DNA from 4 places in the Roseibium sp. AWQ4_290 genome. Region 3 is predicted to be linked to each of the others. Evidence: predicted binding sites of a transcription regulator. Region 3 holds the regulator's gene; each other region holds the start of a gene.

The links. The regulator PhoB, encoded in region 3, activates phosphate uptake and scavenging genes when phosphate is short. The targets are predictions, from matches to a motif close to TGTCATNNANCTGTCAT.
Positions count from the first base shown of each region.
Region 1: a site for PhoB is predicted at 1,508-1,524, ahead of ppk2 (polyphosphate kinase 2). Genes of this name have one in related genera too.
Region 2: a site for PhoB is predicted at 2,663-2,679, ahead of ACXAH0_RS11165 (toxic anion resistance protein). Genes of this name have one in related genera too.
Region 4: a site for PhoB is predicted at 1,955-1,971, ahead of olsB (l-ornithine N(alpha)-acyltransferase). Genes of this name have one in related genera too.

Region 1 covers NZ_JBSWYG010000031.1:24,695-28,633, forward strand. Annotated here, with positions in the region: gene ACXAH0_RS23495 (Gfo/Idh/MocA family protein) at 1-335, opposite strand, end outside; gene ppk2 (polyphosphate kinase 2) at 463-1,371, opposite strand; gene ACXAH0_RS23505 (glycosyltransferase family 39 protein) at 1,595-3,109, opposite strand; gene ACXAH0_RS23510 (GtrA family protein) at 3,112-3,546, opposite strand; gene ACXAH0_RS23515 (glycosyltransferase family 2 protein) at 3,563-3,939, opposite strand, start outside.
Region 2 covers NZ_JBSWYG010000009.1:143,073-147,011, reverse strand. Annotated here, with positions in the region: gene ACXAH0_RS11170 (substrate-binding domain-containing protein) at 1-1,438, opposite strand, end outside; gene ACXAH0_RS11165 (toxic anion resistance protein) at 1,451-2,530, opposite strand; gene ACXAH0_RS11160 (aminotransferase class I/II-fold pyridoxal phosphate-dependent enzyme) at 2,786-3,939, opposite strand, start outside.
Region 3 covers NZ_JBSWYG010000030.1:21,694-25,632, reverse strand. Annotated here, with positions in the region: gene ACXAH0_RS23265 (acetylornithine transaminase) at 1-439, opposite strand, end outside; gene ACXAH0_RS23260 (GcrA family cell cycle regulator) at 919-1,461, shown strand; gene phoB (phosphate regulon transcriptional regulator PhoB) at 1,951-2,649, opposite strand; gene phoU (phosphate signaling complex protein PhoU) at 2,722-3,417, opposite strand; gene pstB (phosphate ABC transporter ATP-binding protein PstB) at 3,449-3,939, opposite strand, start outside.
Region 4 covers NZ_JBSWYG010000013.1:88,123-92,061, reverse strand. Annotated here, with positions in the region: gene ACXAH0_RS14520 (transglycosylase domain-containing protein) at 1-545, opposite strand, end outside; gene olsB (l-ornithine N(alpha)-acyltransferase) at 877-1,809, opposite strand; gene ACXAH0_RS14510 (hybrid sensor histidine kinase/response regulator) at 2,123-3,939, opposite strand, start outside.

The DNA of each region.
Region 1 (3,939 bases), on a different contig from region 3:
AGCAGCGCCTTGGCCTCACGGGCGCTCAGGGCAACAGGTTTTTCGCACAGAACATGTTTGCCGGCGGCCACGGCCTGAAGGGTTACCGGCACATGCATGTGGTTCGGCAGCGGGTTATAGACCGCGTCAATATCAGGGTCGGCGAACAGTTCTTCATAGGAGCCATAGGCCTTGCCGATCCCTAGTGCCTCTGCGGCCTTGCGGCCACGGCCGAGATCGCGCGAGGCAATCGCCGCCGCCTGCCCTGTCCGGGATGCCTTGATGCCGGGAACAACCTTTTCCCGGCCGATTTTTGCAGTTGAGATGATGCCCCAGCGGACTTTGCTGCCGTTCATGATACTGCCTCCCGTGCCCCGGACCTCGCCGGTCTTGAAATCCTTTATATCTTGGTCTTGAGGTCGCATGAAAAATCCCGGCCCGCAAGGGCCGGGAGATCACGGTTGTGTCGTTGGGTCAAAGGCGTCAGAATTTCTGCGGAACGTAGAGGTGTTCGGGCAGCACTTTGCGCTCATAGTCCGGGTTGAAACGCCGCTCAGGCAGGGAAATCGGATCGTGGGGCACCTCTTCGTAAGGCATTTGTGACAGAAGGTGGCTGATACAGTTCAGCCGGGCCTGTTTCTTGTCATTGCCTTCCACGATGAACCAGGGGGCTTCAGGAATATTGGTGCGCTCGAACGTCTCTTCCTTGGCCTTGGTATAGTCTTCCCAGCGGATGCGCGATTCCAGGTCCATCGGCGACAGTTTCCACTGTTTCAAGGGATCATGGATGCGCATCAGGAAGCGCAGCTGCTGCTCTTCATCCGTAATAGAGAACCAGTATTTGATCAGCCGGACGCCGGAGCGCACGATCATGCGTTCGAATTCGGGGACATCGTTGAAGAACTGCTCCACCTGATCTTCGCTGGCAAAGCCCATCACCCGCTCCACCCCGGAACGGTTGTACCAGGACCGGTCAAACAGGACGATTTCCCCTGCCGCTGGCAGATGAGGCACATAGCGCTGGAAATACCACTGGCTCTTTTCCCGCTCGGTCGGAGCTGGCAGCGCAACAACCCGGCAGACCCGGGGGTTGAGACGCTGGGTGATCCGTTTGATCACGCCGCCCTTGCCGGCCGCATCCCGGCCTTCAAAGACAATGACGATCTTCTCCCCCGTATGCTGCACCCAGTCCTGAAGCTTGACCAGTTCCGCCTGCAGGCGGAGCAATTCATGGAAATAGGTGCTCCGGTCGATAGGGGACTTGTGCTTCTTGTCCGAAATGAACTGCAGGTCCCTGGCAACGAGACCGTCGTCAATTTCCATTTCCAGTTCTTCATCAAGGGAATCGGCCCATTCGGCCTCAACCCAGCTCTTTGCGCTGTCCTCGGTCATCCATCAGTCCTTATCAAAACTCACATCCATGAACCTCGGTCTGCCGCAACAAGAATGATGCCTTTCGGGCACATGCCGGTCAGTCTTGTGTCAACAGGCAGAGAGTCATCTCTCCCAGAGTGTGAACAGCTTAACCATGTAAGTTTTTTGACACTTTTGCCAGTTTGCTATGATCTGAGCACCCGGATCGCAGAAAGATCAGACAGGATGCGCCCGGCGTTGTCTATTGGACCGGCGCTTTGGCCACCTTGCCCGGAGGAATGATGACCCAGTTCACCCGGACGGGAGGGATGGCCGCCCCGGAGAGATAGCGGAAGGTCTGGCTGCCCTGGCGGACCGCCTTGGGATAATAGGCAAGCACTTCGTTGAGGGGCCGGTCCCTGTCGCCCCGCCAGACGATCATCAGGCCTTTTGTCTGCACATCCTCAAACGCAATCCAGGGGCTGAGACGGCGGCTGTGCAGATAGAACATGGAGGGCCGTCCGGGCGCATAGAGCGTGACATTTGCAGCGGACCACATGTCACCGGCCACATAGGCCAGATCCGTGCCCATCTCTGTGTGCCAGACTTTCGCCAGCGTTTCTGCAACCGCCTGGGCCGGATAGTGCATGCGGGTCTGTTTTTCCTTCCAATAGGGTTCGAGTACGGCCTGTCCGGCAAAGATGCCGAGGAAAAGCGCCTGAATGGCGAGGGCGGCGGCAAGGGCGCGTCTGGGGAAGGCCCACAGGCCCGGGAGGGCAGCGAACCTTACGGCAATGATCCCGGACAGGACAAACATCGGCGTGCCCCACATGTGCTCAAACTCGTTTCCGGTCAGCGCGGAGGCCAAGAGAACAACGGCCAGTGGCAGGAAGGCGAACCAAAGCAGGAACCGGTCGCCGGGCGGGGCCAGTGGCACGGCCTGGGCGGGCCGGTCGGAGCGGAAATGTTTGAGGCCCGCCCAGCCGAATCCGGTCAGACCGACAAGAAAGAGGCCTGCGTGGTTTCCGATTTGGGCTGCGAGGAAATTCAGCGGGTTGTAGACGTGACCGATCAGTGAAGACGCGGGTTTGCTGCGGCTGGCCGCATAGTCGAGGGTCAGGAAACCGGTTTTCAAAAGCCATAGGAAATGGGGCACCAGCAGAATGAGGCAGACCAGCGCACACAGCCAGGGGCCGGGCCGCCTGAGGAGCCGTCTGGCCTCTGCGAAGACCAGCATATAAAGCCCAATCGTGCCGATCAGAAGCATCACGAAATATTTCGTATACAGTCCGAAGGCTGCCACTATGCCCAGAAGCAGCCAGTCGCTCAGCCGGTCCTTCTCCAGAACACGCCAGAACAGCAGGATCATGCCGCTCCAGACCGGGATCTGCAGGATGTTTGGATTGAACTCCGGCATCGGCAGAGTGAAGTAGAAGGTGACGCTGGTCAGCACCAGCGCCCAGAAGGCTTGTTGCTGGTTCATGCCGAGACGGCGGGCGAGCTGCCAGATGAAGAAATAACCGAGACCGGCGGACAGGGCGCTTAGCCAGTAGCCCCCGAAATAATGGCCGCCGGACAGAAAGTAGGTTGCTTCCAGCAGCCAGGCCTGCATGGGGGGATGTTTGGTATAGCCGAGCTGAAGTTCCCGCCCCCAGGCAAAGCCTTCCACCACATCCAGCGGCGGGCCGGGAAAGGTCAGGCTGGGCACAAGGCCATAGAGCAGACAGACGCAAACAGCATAGAGCAAGGCCGCCTGCGCACCGGAAAGCTTTGTCATGGTCAGGGATCTTCAGGGGCAAGAGGGTCGGCGGCGGGATCTGCGGACCGGTGCGAAAAAGCCCAGAGCCGGGCGCCTAGAAACGAAAAGGCGGGCACAACCGCAATGGCCAGCCAGAGGCCGTAGATCTTCGGCCAGGGGGCAAAGGTGAGCCACAGCGCCAGAATTGTGGAATTCAAGGCAAAACCGCTCACCGAGATGATCAGGAAGCGGACAATGGTTTTCAAAAAGGTTCCGGCGCGTTTCAGGTGGCTGAAGCTCCAGAAATAGTGGCCGCTGAAGGAGACCGTGAAGGCGGCCAGAAACCCGCCAATGTTGGATGGGACCACCGGCAGCAGCCCGCTCTTGAAGAGTCCTGAGGCGACCACCGCATGGGTGAGGGTGGCCACCACGCCGACAATGGCAAATTTTCCGGCGGCGGCGGTTTCGGTCTTCAGGCGTTGCCGGTTCGCATCAGCCAGCATGTGTGTCCTTGCTGGAGGCAGTGGCAGCCGGATCGTCCGTTTGCGCTTCGTTGGTACTTTGGCTTGCCGGAGTGCCGGGCTGGCCTTCGATGACATCCTGCAGAATATAGACTGGACGCTGTTTGGATTCGCTGAAGAGGCGGCCGACATATTCGCCGATCATGCCGATGGACAGAAGCTGGGCCCCGGAAAAAAACAGCACGGCTACCATGAGCGAGGCATAGCCCGGCACATCGACGCCAAAAATGCTCACTTGCAGGATCAGGAACAGGGCATAGGCGAAAGCGCCGCAGGAAATCAGGGCGCCGCCATAGGACCAGATCCGCAGTGGCATGGTGGTGAAACTGGTCAGCCCGTCCAGCGCAA
Region 2 (3,939 bases), on a different contig from region 3:
AGGTTGCCTTCCACAGGGACAGGAACCGGTTGAGGTCGCCATCACTCTTGCCATCTGTCAACATGACGATGGCGGGCAGATAACTGGTCACATCAGCAGTAGCGGCAATATCCTTCAGTGCGGTTTCCGCACAGGCATACATGTTGGTCCCACCGTCAGCCTGTTCAAATCTGAGTTGGCTCAAAAGGGTCTTCTGGTCTTGCGGGTTGCCGCTCGCGTCCTTCCGGTTCCGGACCCTGGAGGCGAATGGATAGACAAGGATCTTGTCCTTTGGGGACCATTGCACCAGTACTTTGCTGGCTTCTTCCGGGGTGAACAAAAATCCCATGGCTTGATTTAGCTGCTTGACGCCCTGGCCTTGCATGGATCCGGAAAAGTCCAGGCAGAGGGCGGTCAGGGACGGTTTGCGCAGGGCGCTTTGATAGAGATCCAAGGCCTGCCTGATCACGGCCGGTTCGGGTTTGCGGATGGCGGTTACCATACGTTCAGGATCAAAATTCCAGTCTGGCTCCTTTGGAGCTGAAATCTCCGGGCCTGCAAGAGGTATGCGCCGGCCGGTCTGGGCTATGCGCTTTGCGGTCGCCTCGGACTGCAGATAAGTCACAAGCTCTGTAAAGAAGGTTTCGACTTCCTTCCCGCGTCCGCGATCGACAAACCCGAGTGGAGAATCGGCAATTGCAACACCATCGGCCGGATAGACTGCGTAAAGAAGTTCATCGCCCGATTGCCGGAGCTGGTCATTGGTCTCCTTCAGCACGGCCTCATAGTTCCACATCGCATCGAAATGCGTGCCTTCGGCTGCAGATTTGACATAGAGATCGGCCAGCCAGCCGGAGGACCCGGAAGACCGGGCCACACCGGACAGCAGCTCGCTCACCGTGCGTTGCACATCGGGTTTGTCGAGATCGCCCGGTTCGATCACAGCGGAAGCCCCGCCAAGGGCACTCGACAGCATGGCGAGATAGGCGCTGGCGCCGGAATTTGACTGAGTTGCCGATGTCATCAGGAATTTGAGCTGGCCGGAGCGCACGGCTTTCAGAATATCGTCCATGCGGACATCGGTTCCGACCCAGCCAAGTTCCTGCGCCTTGGACGTGCGGACCCCGAGAATGACGGGCATTTGAGCAATGGAGGTGGCGTGTTTGACGCTGCGGCCGGTGTCGAACAGGTCGATCCACACGCTGGACGCCGGCCAGACCGCATCACTGTCGATGCCCTCCTGGCTGCCGAGCGCAAGGCCGATGTCCAAAGACCCTTGATAGGCAAAGGTACAGTCCATGCCGTTTTCGCTGCAGAATTCTTCCACGATGGGCTGCAGCACCCGGTTTTCCGAACCGGCAGTAATCTTGAACGGTGTGGCGGGGCCAACATTGCAGCTGGCAAGGGCGAGGCAAGCGACGGCCGTCAGAAAGCCGTTCAGATTCAGACGAAGGGGCATAAGCCTGCTCCCCTAGTTGGCGCTGGTCAGGGCGGATTTCAGTTCTGCAGTCATGGTCTCCATCTGCCGTTCTGCATCCGCGCGTTTCCGGCGGCCGTCCTCCTGAACGCGCAACACTCCCTGGATCGTGTCGATCAGGTCCGTGTTCGCCTGCTGAAGTGTTTCGATATCGACAATCCCGCGCTGGGATTGCTCTTCAATGGAAATCGCCTGATCCTTCATCATCTGGCTGGCTTCGCGGATCATCTGGTTCGTGGTGTCTGTCACCTGCTTTTGCATATCGAGTGCCGCTTTCTGCCGGTTGAGCCCGAGCAGAATAACCATCTTTTGTTTCCAGGCCGGAACGGTGAGGGTCGAGGTGGCTTGCAGGTTCTCAATCAGGGTTTCATCACCAGCTTGCACGATGCGGATTTGCGGCAATTGCTGGATACCGAGCTGGCGGGCTTGCTGGAGATAGAAGATCCTTTTTTCAAGCCGGTCGATCGCCTGAACCGCGTCCTGATAGGATTGGGCTTCCAGAAGGCCGTCATGGGAGCCAGTCTGTTCAGCGGCCGCTTTCAGCTTCGGCAGCTCTTCGCTCCGGTAGCGCTCGGCAAAGGCTTTGCCTGCCTCCACATGGGCATCCAGCTTCAAGATGGACTGCGTGGTTTCCTCATGCAGGTCATCCAGCATGGCAATGTCCCGCCGCAACGTGTCCTTGTGCTTGTCCAATTCCAGCCCGATCCGGTCGATCTGACCGGACACATCCTCAAATTCCTGCTTGAACCGCTCAAGTCTTGCTTTGGCGGAGCCGAAGATACGGGACAAAAACCCTTTTTGCTGCAGCGATGCAGGATCCAGGCTCTTGGCCTTCAGAAGAATGTCGCTGAGAAGCTGTCCGGTATCACCTATGTCCTTGTTGCGGATCTGGCCCAGAATACGGTCGGCATAGTCGGTCACGGACTTTTGGGCCCCATCGCCGAAAACCGAAATACCGGCTCGGTCGGACAAATCAATCCGCTCTCCGATCCGGGCAATCTCGGCAGGGTCAGCCTTGACCATCGGCAGGGTTTGCGATGGTGCCGCAAGAGGGGTCGGATCGGATGATGCCATTCAACGGGCCTTTCAAAACATAGATTTCAGCAATCTCAGATCGGATTTCTCACATATCTTTTCAAGCAGCGCTTGAAATGGGGGTGAGACTTTCTGCACCGTTCCAATTCGGCGCCAAAGTGTCAAGGTGATGTGATCGTTCGATGACACTCCTGTATCCGTGCAAAACTTTGCGAGGAAAACGGTTGTCCGGGCCGCAGGTGTTACGCCGAGTTCCGGAGCGCCTGGGGGCGCTAAGTTGCCCCTCAACTCCTCTCATTCATGGATAAAATGCAGCTGGTCAAAGCTCCGGCGCCAGTCCGCAACGCGCCCGGCCATGCCGGCCGGGTTGTTGGAGCGCAGGGCTTCGGCCACAAGCCTGGCCAGACGGGGCATGTCCTCAACCGTCATGCCCCAGCGCACAATCTCCGGTGTGCCGAGGCGCAATCCGTTCATGTCGCCGTCCACCGGGGCAAGGGGCAGGCCGATGCCGCAGGCCAGAAAGCCTGCCTGCCGCAGCTTCTTCGCAACATTTTGCCCGCCACCAAAGGCGGCAGCTTCCAGGGCGAACTGGTGGGAGGCCGTCGCGCCTTGGGAGGTTGTGAAGACCGGCAGGCCTTCCCCAGCCAGCGCGGCTGCAAGCGCCTTGGCTGTGGCGGCCATTTCCTGCGCATAGGCGGCCCCATGGTCTTGCCAGTCCAGAAGGGAGACGGCCAGGGCTGCGGATTTGGCCGCATCGAAATTTGCCGTCAGGCCGGGAAAGGCGATGGCATCGAGCCGCTCGGAGAGGCTTTGCTCATTGGTCACGATCAGCCCACTGGGCGGGCCGCCAAGGCTTTTATAGGTGCTCATGGTCATCAGATGAGCGCCTTCTTCCAGCGGATTGGCAAAGACGCCGCCAGCGATCATGCCGCATTGATGGGCCGCGTCGAACAGGACAAGAGCCCCTACTTCATCGGCGATCGCCCGGATCTCTGAGACCGGGTGGGGAAAGAGGTTCAGGCTCATGCCGATGGTGATGAGCTTGGGGCGCAGGTCCAGGGCCTGGGCCCGCAAGCCTTCCAGATCAACCGAATAACCATCCGCATCAACCGGCGCTTCATATATGTCCAGCCCATAAAGACCGGCGCAGCCAGGGGCATGATGGGTCACATGCCCGCCAATGCGCGCAGGGGGCGCGATAATCCTGTCTCCGGGTTTGGTGACCGCCATAAAGGCATAGAGATTGGCAAGGGCGCCAGAGGCTACGCGGATTTCCGCATAGTTGGCCTTGAACACCGCCCGGGCAAGTTCGGCGGCGATCACCTCGATTTCCTCAATGGCTTCCAGTCCGGTTTCGTATTTGTCCCCCGGATAGCCAAGCGAAGGCCGGGAGCCGAGACCGCTGGCCAGAAGCGCTTCTGCGCGCGGGTTCATCACATTGGTGGCCG
Region 3 (3,939 bases):
GGTATTTCTCCTGCCCCCCGGCGGCGATCGTCGCGATGGTACGGCCGTGGAAAGCCCCTTCAAAGGTGACAATGTGAAACCGTTCCGGATGGCCCTTGTCATATTGATGGCGGCGGGCGCATTTGATCGCCGCTTCCATGGCTTCGGCCCCGGAATTCACGAACAGCACCTTGTCGGCAAAGGAGGCATCCGCCAGCCGCTGCGCCAGCCGTTCCCCCTCGGGCATCTGGTGCAGGTTGGAAATGTGCCAGAGCTTCGCCGCCTGTTCCTGAAGCGCCTTGACCAGATGCGGGTGACTGTGGCCGCAGGAATTCACAGCGATGCCGGACCCGCAATCGAGGTATCGTCGGCCGTCCTTGGTCACCAGCCAGACACCTTCCCCGTGATCAAAGCTCAGGGATGATCTTGCGTAATTCCCAAACAGTGCGGTCGCGGACATAACCTCATTCAACTCCATGGCCGTCCCCGCGCTGTCGAGTGTGGCAGGGACTGGCGGTTTTCAGGGATTTCAGCTCCGGCAGGCTGGCTGCGGTGCACGCGCACACCGTCAGACCTGCACAAGGCCAAAACGCAACGTGCCGCCCCTGAGAGGCGGCACGTTGCGGTTCCGTTATACACTGGCCGCCCCATTATCTGTCAATGGGCCTGCGGCCAGGCCGCATACGTAGAGTCACCGGAACAGAATTCGTAAAATTCTCAATACCCTCGCCATACTTGGGGAAAAGTCCCTTCATCCCCAACTGGTTTGGGCCCAATGGTTGCCTCACAAATTAACGTTATTGTAATCTGTGACCAATCAGACACGACATCTCGTAAGGCAAATCACTCGAAGATACTAGATATGCCACACTTAGGCATGCACCAGCATGCTTAATACGGGGTTAATGGCCGCAGAGGCCGCAATAAAAGGTGCGGGCAATGAGTTGGACAAACGAACGGGTTGAACTCCTCAAGAAACTTTGGGGTGACGGCTTGAGCGCAAGCCAGATCGCTGGCGAGCTTGGAGGCGTCACCCGGAATGCCGTGATCGGCAAGGTTCACCGGCTTGGCCTGTCCGGGCGGGCAAAGACCTCAAGCGCAAGCACCAAGCCCCGTCGGCCGCGCTCTGCAACCGCCAGCAACACCAACACCAGCTCAGCTCCGAAGAAGCCGGCCCAGCAGCCGCCGCAAACAATTGGGGCGACGGCGCTCAAGGCGGATACAGCCCCTGCGCCCGTTGCAGAGATCAAGCCAGAGCCGGTGGCCGAACTGGTGGTGCCGATCTCCCAGCGTGCCACGATCCTGACGCTGACCGAGCGCACCTGCAAATGGCCGATCGGCGACCCGGCGACGGACGACTTCTACTTCTGCGGCCGCCAGTCCGAAGCCGGTGTTCCCTATTGCACCCATCACTGCAAGATCGCCTACCAGCCGGTCGCTGACCGCCGCCGCGACCGCAAAGTGATTGCGAAGGCCGGCTGACGCCCCACCTTCTTTTAAACGAGAAAAGCCCGCCATTTTGGCGGGCTTTTCAGTTTGAAGCGTGCTTTTATTTTCCAGCCCCCTACTAGGCCCCATGCCAACCTCACCCAAAAGGTCCCTATTGGAGTGGGCAAGTTCACCGGCAAGGAGAGGCACGCAGACCGGCCTGTTGGCCGTTCAAGCGGCGCAACGCAGTCCGGCGGGCCGGAGCAGGCCACCGAGGCCGTGTTTGAGGACTGTTCAGCTGCGTCCCAAGTTTTGAACGATAAACCATATCGCCCTGCAACCTGCTCCTTGACGAACAGTCCCCAAACACGGTCAGATCGGTTCCTATCTATTGAGGTTGGTAGGAGCCACCTTAAGCTACGACACGAGAGCGTTCCGCCGTGTCGCGCGTCTTGGACGAAGCCGCACATCACCCTGTGACCCGTTCCTTGCGGAACGCTCTCATGTCACGGTCGAATAGGGTCCTGTTTGGTGAGGTTGATATCAGCCGACAGCTGAAAACTGATCGTTGAAGGCGTAGCCCGCGCCGCGGACCGTGCGGATCGGGTCCTTGGCCTTGCCCCTGTTGAGGGCTTTGCGCAGACGGCCCACATGCACATCAACCGTGCGCTCGTCCACATAGACATCATGACCCCAGACACCGTCCAGAAGCTGCTCGCGGGAAAACACCCGCCCAGGCGACGTCATCAGGAACTCCAGCAGGCGGAACTCGGTCGGGCCCAGGTGGATTTCCTTGGTATTGCGCCGGACCCGGTGGGTTTCCCGGTCCAGTTCAATATCGCCGGAACGCAACATCGTGGAGACCACTTCCGGGCTGGCCCGGCGTAGGATCGCACGGACCCGCGCCATCAGCTCCGGCACGGAGAACGGCTTGACCACATAGTCATCTGCCCCGGTCGACAGGCCGCGGATCCGCTCCGCTTCCTCGCCCCGCGCCGTCAGCATGATAACCGGCAGGCGCTCGGTGTCCTCGCGGGTGCGCAGGCGGCGGCACAGTTCAATGCCGGACAGGCCCGGCAGCATCCAGTCCAGAAGCAGCAGATCCGGCAGGCTTTCCCGCAGGCGGATTTCCGCCTCATCGCCTCGGACACAGGAATCCACCTGATATCCTTCCGCTTCCAGATTGTATCTCAAGAGAAGGCTGAGCGGTTCTTCGTCTTCAACGATGAGGACCTTCGGCATTCGTTCTTGCTCCGTCTAGGCGGCCGGCGCCCAGGCGCCGGCCGGAAATTGCGCACTGTTTTTTGCAGAGGTTTATGCGCTGGTCGTTTCGTCGAGCTTTTCCCGCTCTTCCGGCAGACGCTCGCCTGTGACCATGAAGAAGACATTCTCCGCAATATTGGTCGCGTGATCCCCGATCCGCTCGATGTTCTTGGCGCAGAACAGCAAATGGACACATTGGGTGATCACCCGCGGGTCTTCCATCATGTAGGTGAGCAATTCCCGGAAAAGGGAAGTATAGATCGCGTCGACTTCCGCGTCCCCTTCCTGCACCCGGCGCGCCGCCTCGGCATCGCGCCGCGTATAGGCGTCAAGCACCTGCTTGAGCTGGGACAGGGCCAGCTCGGTCATGTGCTCGACCCCGATGGCCAGCTTTTTGGACTGGAGATTGCTATCGATGGCAATCACACGCTTGGCCACGTTCTTGGCCAGGTCGCCCACCCGCTCCAGGTCATTGGCGATGCGGCTGGCGGCAGTGATCTCGCGCAGGTCCTGCCCCATGGGCTGGCGGCGGGCGATCATCTCGATCAGCTTCATCTCCACGTCCTGATGCAACCCATCCAGGCGTTCATCGCCGGAAATGGTAGCCTTGGCCAGATCAAGATCCTGGTTGACCAGCGCATGCACCGCATCCGCGAACGCCCGTTCTGCAAGGCCGCCCATCTCGGCGACTTTGCCGGCCATGGCAGTCAGTTCCTCGTCATAAGCCGAGACTGTATGTTCAGACATCCTGTGTCCCCTTCAGATTTCGCAAATACGCTTAGCCAAAGCGTCCGGTGATGTAATCCTGCGTGCGTTTGTCCTGCGGGTTGGTAAAGATGTCTTCTGTCTGACCTTCCTCAACCAGAATTCCCAGGTGGAAAAACGCGGTGCGCTGAGAGACACGGGCCGCCTGCTGCATGGAGTGGGTCACGATCACGATCGTGTAGTTTTCGCGCAGCTCGTCGATCAGTTCCTCAACCTTTGCCGTAGCAATGGGATCAAGTGCAGAACATGGTTCATCCATCAGGATCACTTCCGGGCTGACGGCAATTGCGCGCGCAATGCACAGACGCTGTTGCTGTCCGCCGGACATGCCTGTTCCCGGCTCATCCAGCCGGTTCTTGACTTCTTCCCAAAGGCCGGCCTTCTGCAGGCTCGAGGCCACGATATCGTCCAGTTCCGCCTTGTTGCGGGACAGGCCGTGGATCCGCGGACCATAGGCAATATTGTCGTAGATCGACTTCGGGAACGGGTTCGGCTTCTGGAACA
Region 4 (3,939 bases), on a different contig from region 3:
TGTTCCAGCCGTACCGCCTCGCCGCCCGTGTCGCCGCGGTTGGCAATCAGATCTCCGTTTCCAGCCACAATTTTCACATTGGGGGGCCGGGCCGGCACTTGCCACTCGGAGGTCGGCGGCAGATAGGCGGCATAGTAGCCGACTACGCAGACCACGGCGATCACGCCCCAGATGCCAAGAACCGCGCTCCAGTAAAGACTGCGCTTGAACAGCCTGCCGACCACCGGGGGAATGCGCAAACGGAAGCCGCGCACACTGCTGCGCCGCTTTGCTCCGGACCGACTGCCCCGGCCTTTGCTCTGCCGGGGTTTTGTGCCCCGGGATCTGCCGGTTGCGGCTTTCGGTTTGGAGGGTTTTCCCGTCTTTTTGGCTGGTGCTTTCTTGCGGGTGCGGGCGCCGGCAGTCTTGCGTTTGGGTTTGGCACCGGATTTGGAGGCGGGTGCAGTTGGGCGGTCCTGCGGCCCAAGGCGCAGGTCAAGCAGAGTGCTGTCCGTTTCCCCGAAGGTCGGCTCAATCCGTGCCTGGCGTTTCGCCCGAGGCGCCATCGCTCATTCGTCCCGTCATCATGTCCGGTTGAAAACCGGTCCCCGGTGATGAAGATAGAATGCGGCAATTTAAGGGGGCGTTAAGGCTTCGCCCTTCCCGTGCAATTCCATAGTGCCAGATTCCGGCGGGCAGATCCGTCGCTTTGCTGATGGCAGTTTTTACGAGCCACCTGAATCTGAAGCTCGTCTCATTTCCCGGCACGCTCCGAACGAACTTCAGAGTAAAGAAGGTGACCAGCAAACCTATGTTTCTAATGAGGTTTTCGGAACTGAAATACGCGACGGCGCGCGTTGCAAAAATCAGGCGTATTTCAAGTCCACCACACCGGCATCAGCTTGCGTAACGGCTTGCGTCGGCGCCGTAGTAATTCACGTAGCGGGTGTTGAGTTCGCTGACCGGCATGATGATGAGAATGTCGGTGGTTCCGAACTGGTGGTCGATCACCGCGCCGTCGCCGATAAAGGCCCCGAGCCGCAGGTAGCCCTTGACCAGAGGCGGCAGGGCGCGCAGGGCGGCTTTCTGGTTGATGTCTTCAGAGGCGAGGCGGTTCATTTCCACATAGCGGTCCTGAACGGCCCGTGCACGCCATTCTTCTGGCGCGCGTGAGGCGTGATGCAGGAAGGAGAGCTGCTCTGCCAGTGCATCGGGCTGGGTGCCTTCAATGGAAGCACACCCAAGCATGACGTCGATCTTGTGCCGCAGCACATAGGACCAGATGCCGTGCCACAGCAGTTCAACCGTTTTTTTGTTGCGGTAGGGCTTGAGCACGCAGGACCGGCCCAGTTCCATAAACCGCTTGCCCGGATTGGCATCGATCAGGCGCTGGATATCATATTCGGCAGAGGTGTAGAAGCCGCCATGGCGATCGGCAATCTCCTGGCGCAGCACCCGGTAGGTGCCGACGATCTGCGGTTTCAACCGGCCCAGTTTGTTGCGTTTCAAGGATGCGTGATCCACGACAAGAAGATGGTCGCAATAGGTGTCAAACGGGTCCGCATCGCGCCGGGTTGCCTGGGTATGGGCATCGGCAATGGCGGACATTTCTTCATAAAAGACCTGATAGCGCAGCCGTTGCGCCTTTTTCACTTCCTTGAAATTGCGCGCCAGACGCACTTCCAGCGAGCCGATGCGGCCGAGCGTCTCGCCCGGTGTGTGGACTGGCGCTCCCGGGCGCATATGCGTTGAGGCCGCAGCGTCAGCGCGCAGAGCTGGCGAAAATTTGCGCACCAGTTTCTTCGGAGAAAAAAGTCCTTCACGCATCATGGACAGTCTACCCTCTTGCATTCCTTCAGCGGCACGTGGTCCGTTTCACAGCTTGCAAGCTGTTTCACGTGTCTTTTTACGTTCGCCGGTACAGGATCTCCGGCGCGGGCCCACATGCTTTAAACGCGTCCTAGAACACATCTTTCCTACAGCTGGATGACAGCCGGGTTGATTTCCGGATATCCCATCGCGGAAGTGTATATGAGCATTGGATAAGTGAAAACTGGAACATTGCCGCAGTCAGACCAAACCCCGGCCCCAGACCCGGATCTGCTCCGGCCGTGGTGGCCCTCAGGTTCAAAAGCAAGATCCTTTAGCGGGCGATGCTGTCGAGGGCCGCTGAAATGGCGTCCGCGGACAGGGGCTTGGTCAGATATCCGGCAGCCCCCATCTCTACGGCCTTGTCGCGGGCATCCTGCATCACATCGGCAGTGACGATCAGCACCGGTACGGGAGGACGCCCATGGGCCATCTCTTCTTCGCGGATCTTGCGGATCGCTTCAAACCCGTCGAGACCGGGCATGTGCAGGTCCATCAAGATGGCATCAAAGCCGCCGGAGGACGCCTCTGCGACCGCTGCCTCCCCATCGACCACCATCACCGGTACATGGCCGAGCTTGCGCAGCATGGCTTCGCTGAGCAGCCGGTTGATATCGTTGTCTTCAGCCACAAGCAGGCGCAGAGGCCGGGCGGGCGCCGCAGGGCGGCGCGCGGACGCTTCCGTGCTGACAGGATCGGCTCCGGCCTCCCAGGCATGGTCCTGGGCGGAGCCACTCAAGAGGCCGGAAAACACCTGAACCAGGGTCTCGATCCGCACTGGGCGGATCAGATAGGCGGCATAGCCGGCCGAGCGCAGATCCGCGAGCCGGTCCCGTTCGCCCGGTGAAATCAGCACTATGGCGGGAACCGGGCACCCGGCCAGCCGGGCGGAGGCCAGCCAGCCGCCGCTGTCCGACAGGGCCGCATTGTCGACCACCAGAAGATCTGCGCCCGCAAGCGCCTTTTCCAGGGTCGGGCTGCCGGGCACTTGAATGGAAACATCCGCCCGGTGGCGCTCCAGACGCCTGGCCAGCAGCGGGCATTCGATCCGGCTGTTGGTGACAAAGACGATGCTGCGGCCCGAAAGAGCCGCCAGACGCGGATCTTCGCTTTCGTTCAGGACTTCGGGAATAGGCAGGGTGACCCGGAAATGACCGCCGCCCTCTGCGCCGGGCCGGGCGGTGATCTGGCCGCCCATCAGCCGGACCAGACGCTGGGCAATGGCCAGCCCCAGTCCGGTGCCGCCGAATTTGCGCGCCGGGCCGTGATCCACCTGTTCGAATTCCTTGAACAACCGTTCCGCCTCGGCCTCGTCAAAACCGATGCCGGTATCACGCACATCAATGGCCAGAAAACTGCCGCCCACGGGATTGGGCTGGCCGGTCAGTTCAACTGCCACGCCGCCCTCATCTGTAAATTTGATCCCATTGCCGATCAGGTTGAACAGGATCTGACGAACCCGGGTTGCATCCAGGGTCAGCTCTTCGGGCAGGCACGGGTCCAGCATCATGCCAATTTCCAAGCCCTTGGCATGGGCTTTCGGGGCCAGCAGCTCCACCACATGTTCTGCCAGCGCCCCGGCTTTCACTGGCGCCAGCTGAATGTCCAGCTTGCCCGCCTCCACCTTGGAAAAGTCGAGCACCTCGTCAATCAGGAGAAGCAGGGTCTCTCCGGAGGTTTCCAGCGCATCGATATAGGCGCCCTGCTCCTTGGTCACGCGAGTGTCCTTCAGCAGAGAGGCCATGCCCAGAATGCCGTTCAGGGGGGTGCGGATCTCATGGCTGACCGTGGCCAGAAAGCGGGATTTGGCTTCATTCGAGGTTTCGGCCGAATGCCGGGCAGCCAGAAGCTCTTCTTCGATCAGCCGCCGGTCGGTCACGTCCCGCAGTACCGTCTGGACCAGTTGCCGGTCCGACCCGGTGTCGCGCACGGGCACGTCAATGCGGGAAAACCACCGCGGCCCGGCCGCCGTTTGAATGTGAAGGTCCTGAAACCCTCTGGCCGAAGGGCTGGCGGGATGCGGCGTGTTGCCCTGGTCCTGAGGCAAATCCCCGGCGACCAGCGGCAGATGCAGGGGTCTGCCCGGGGTAA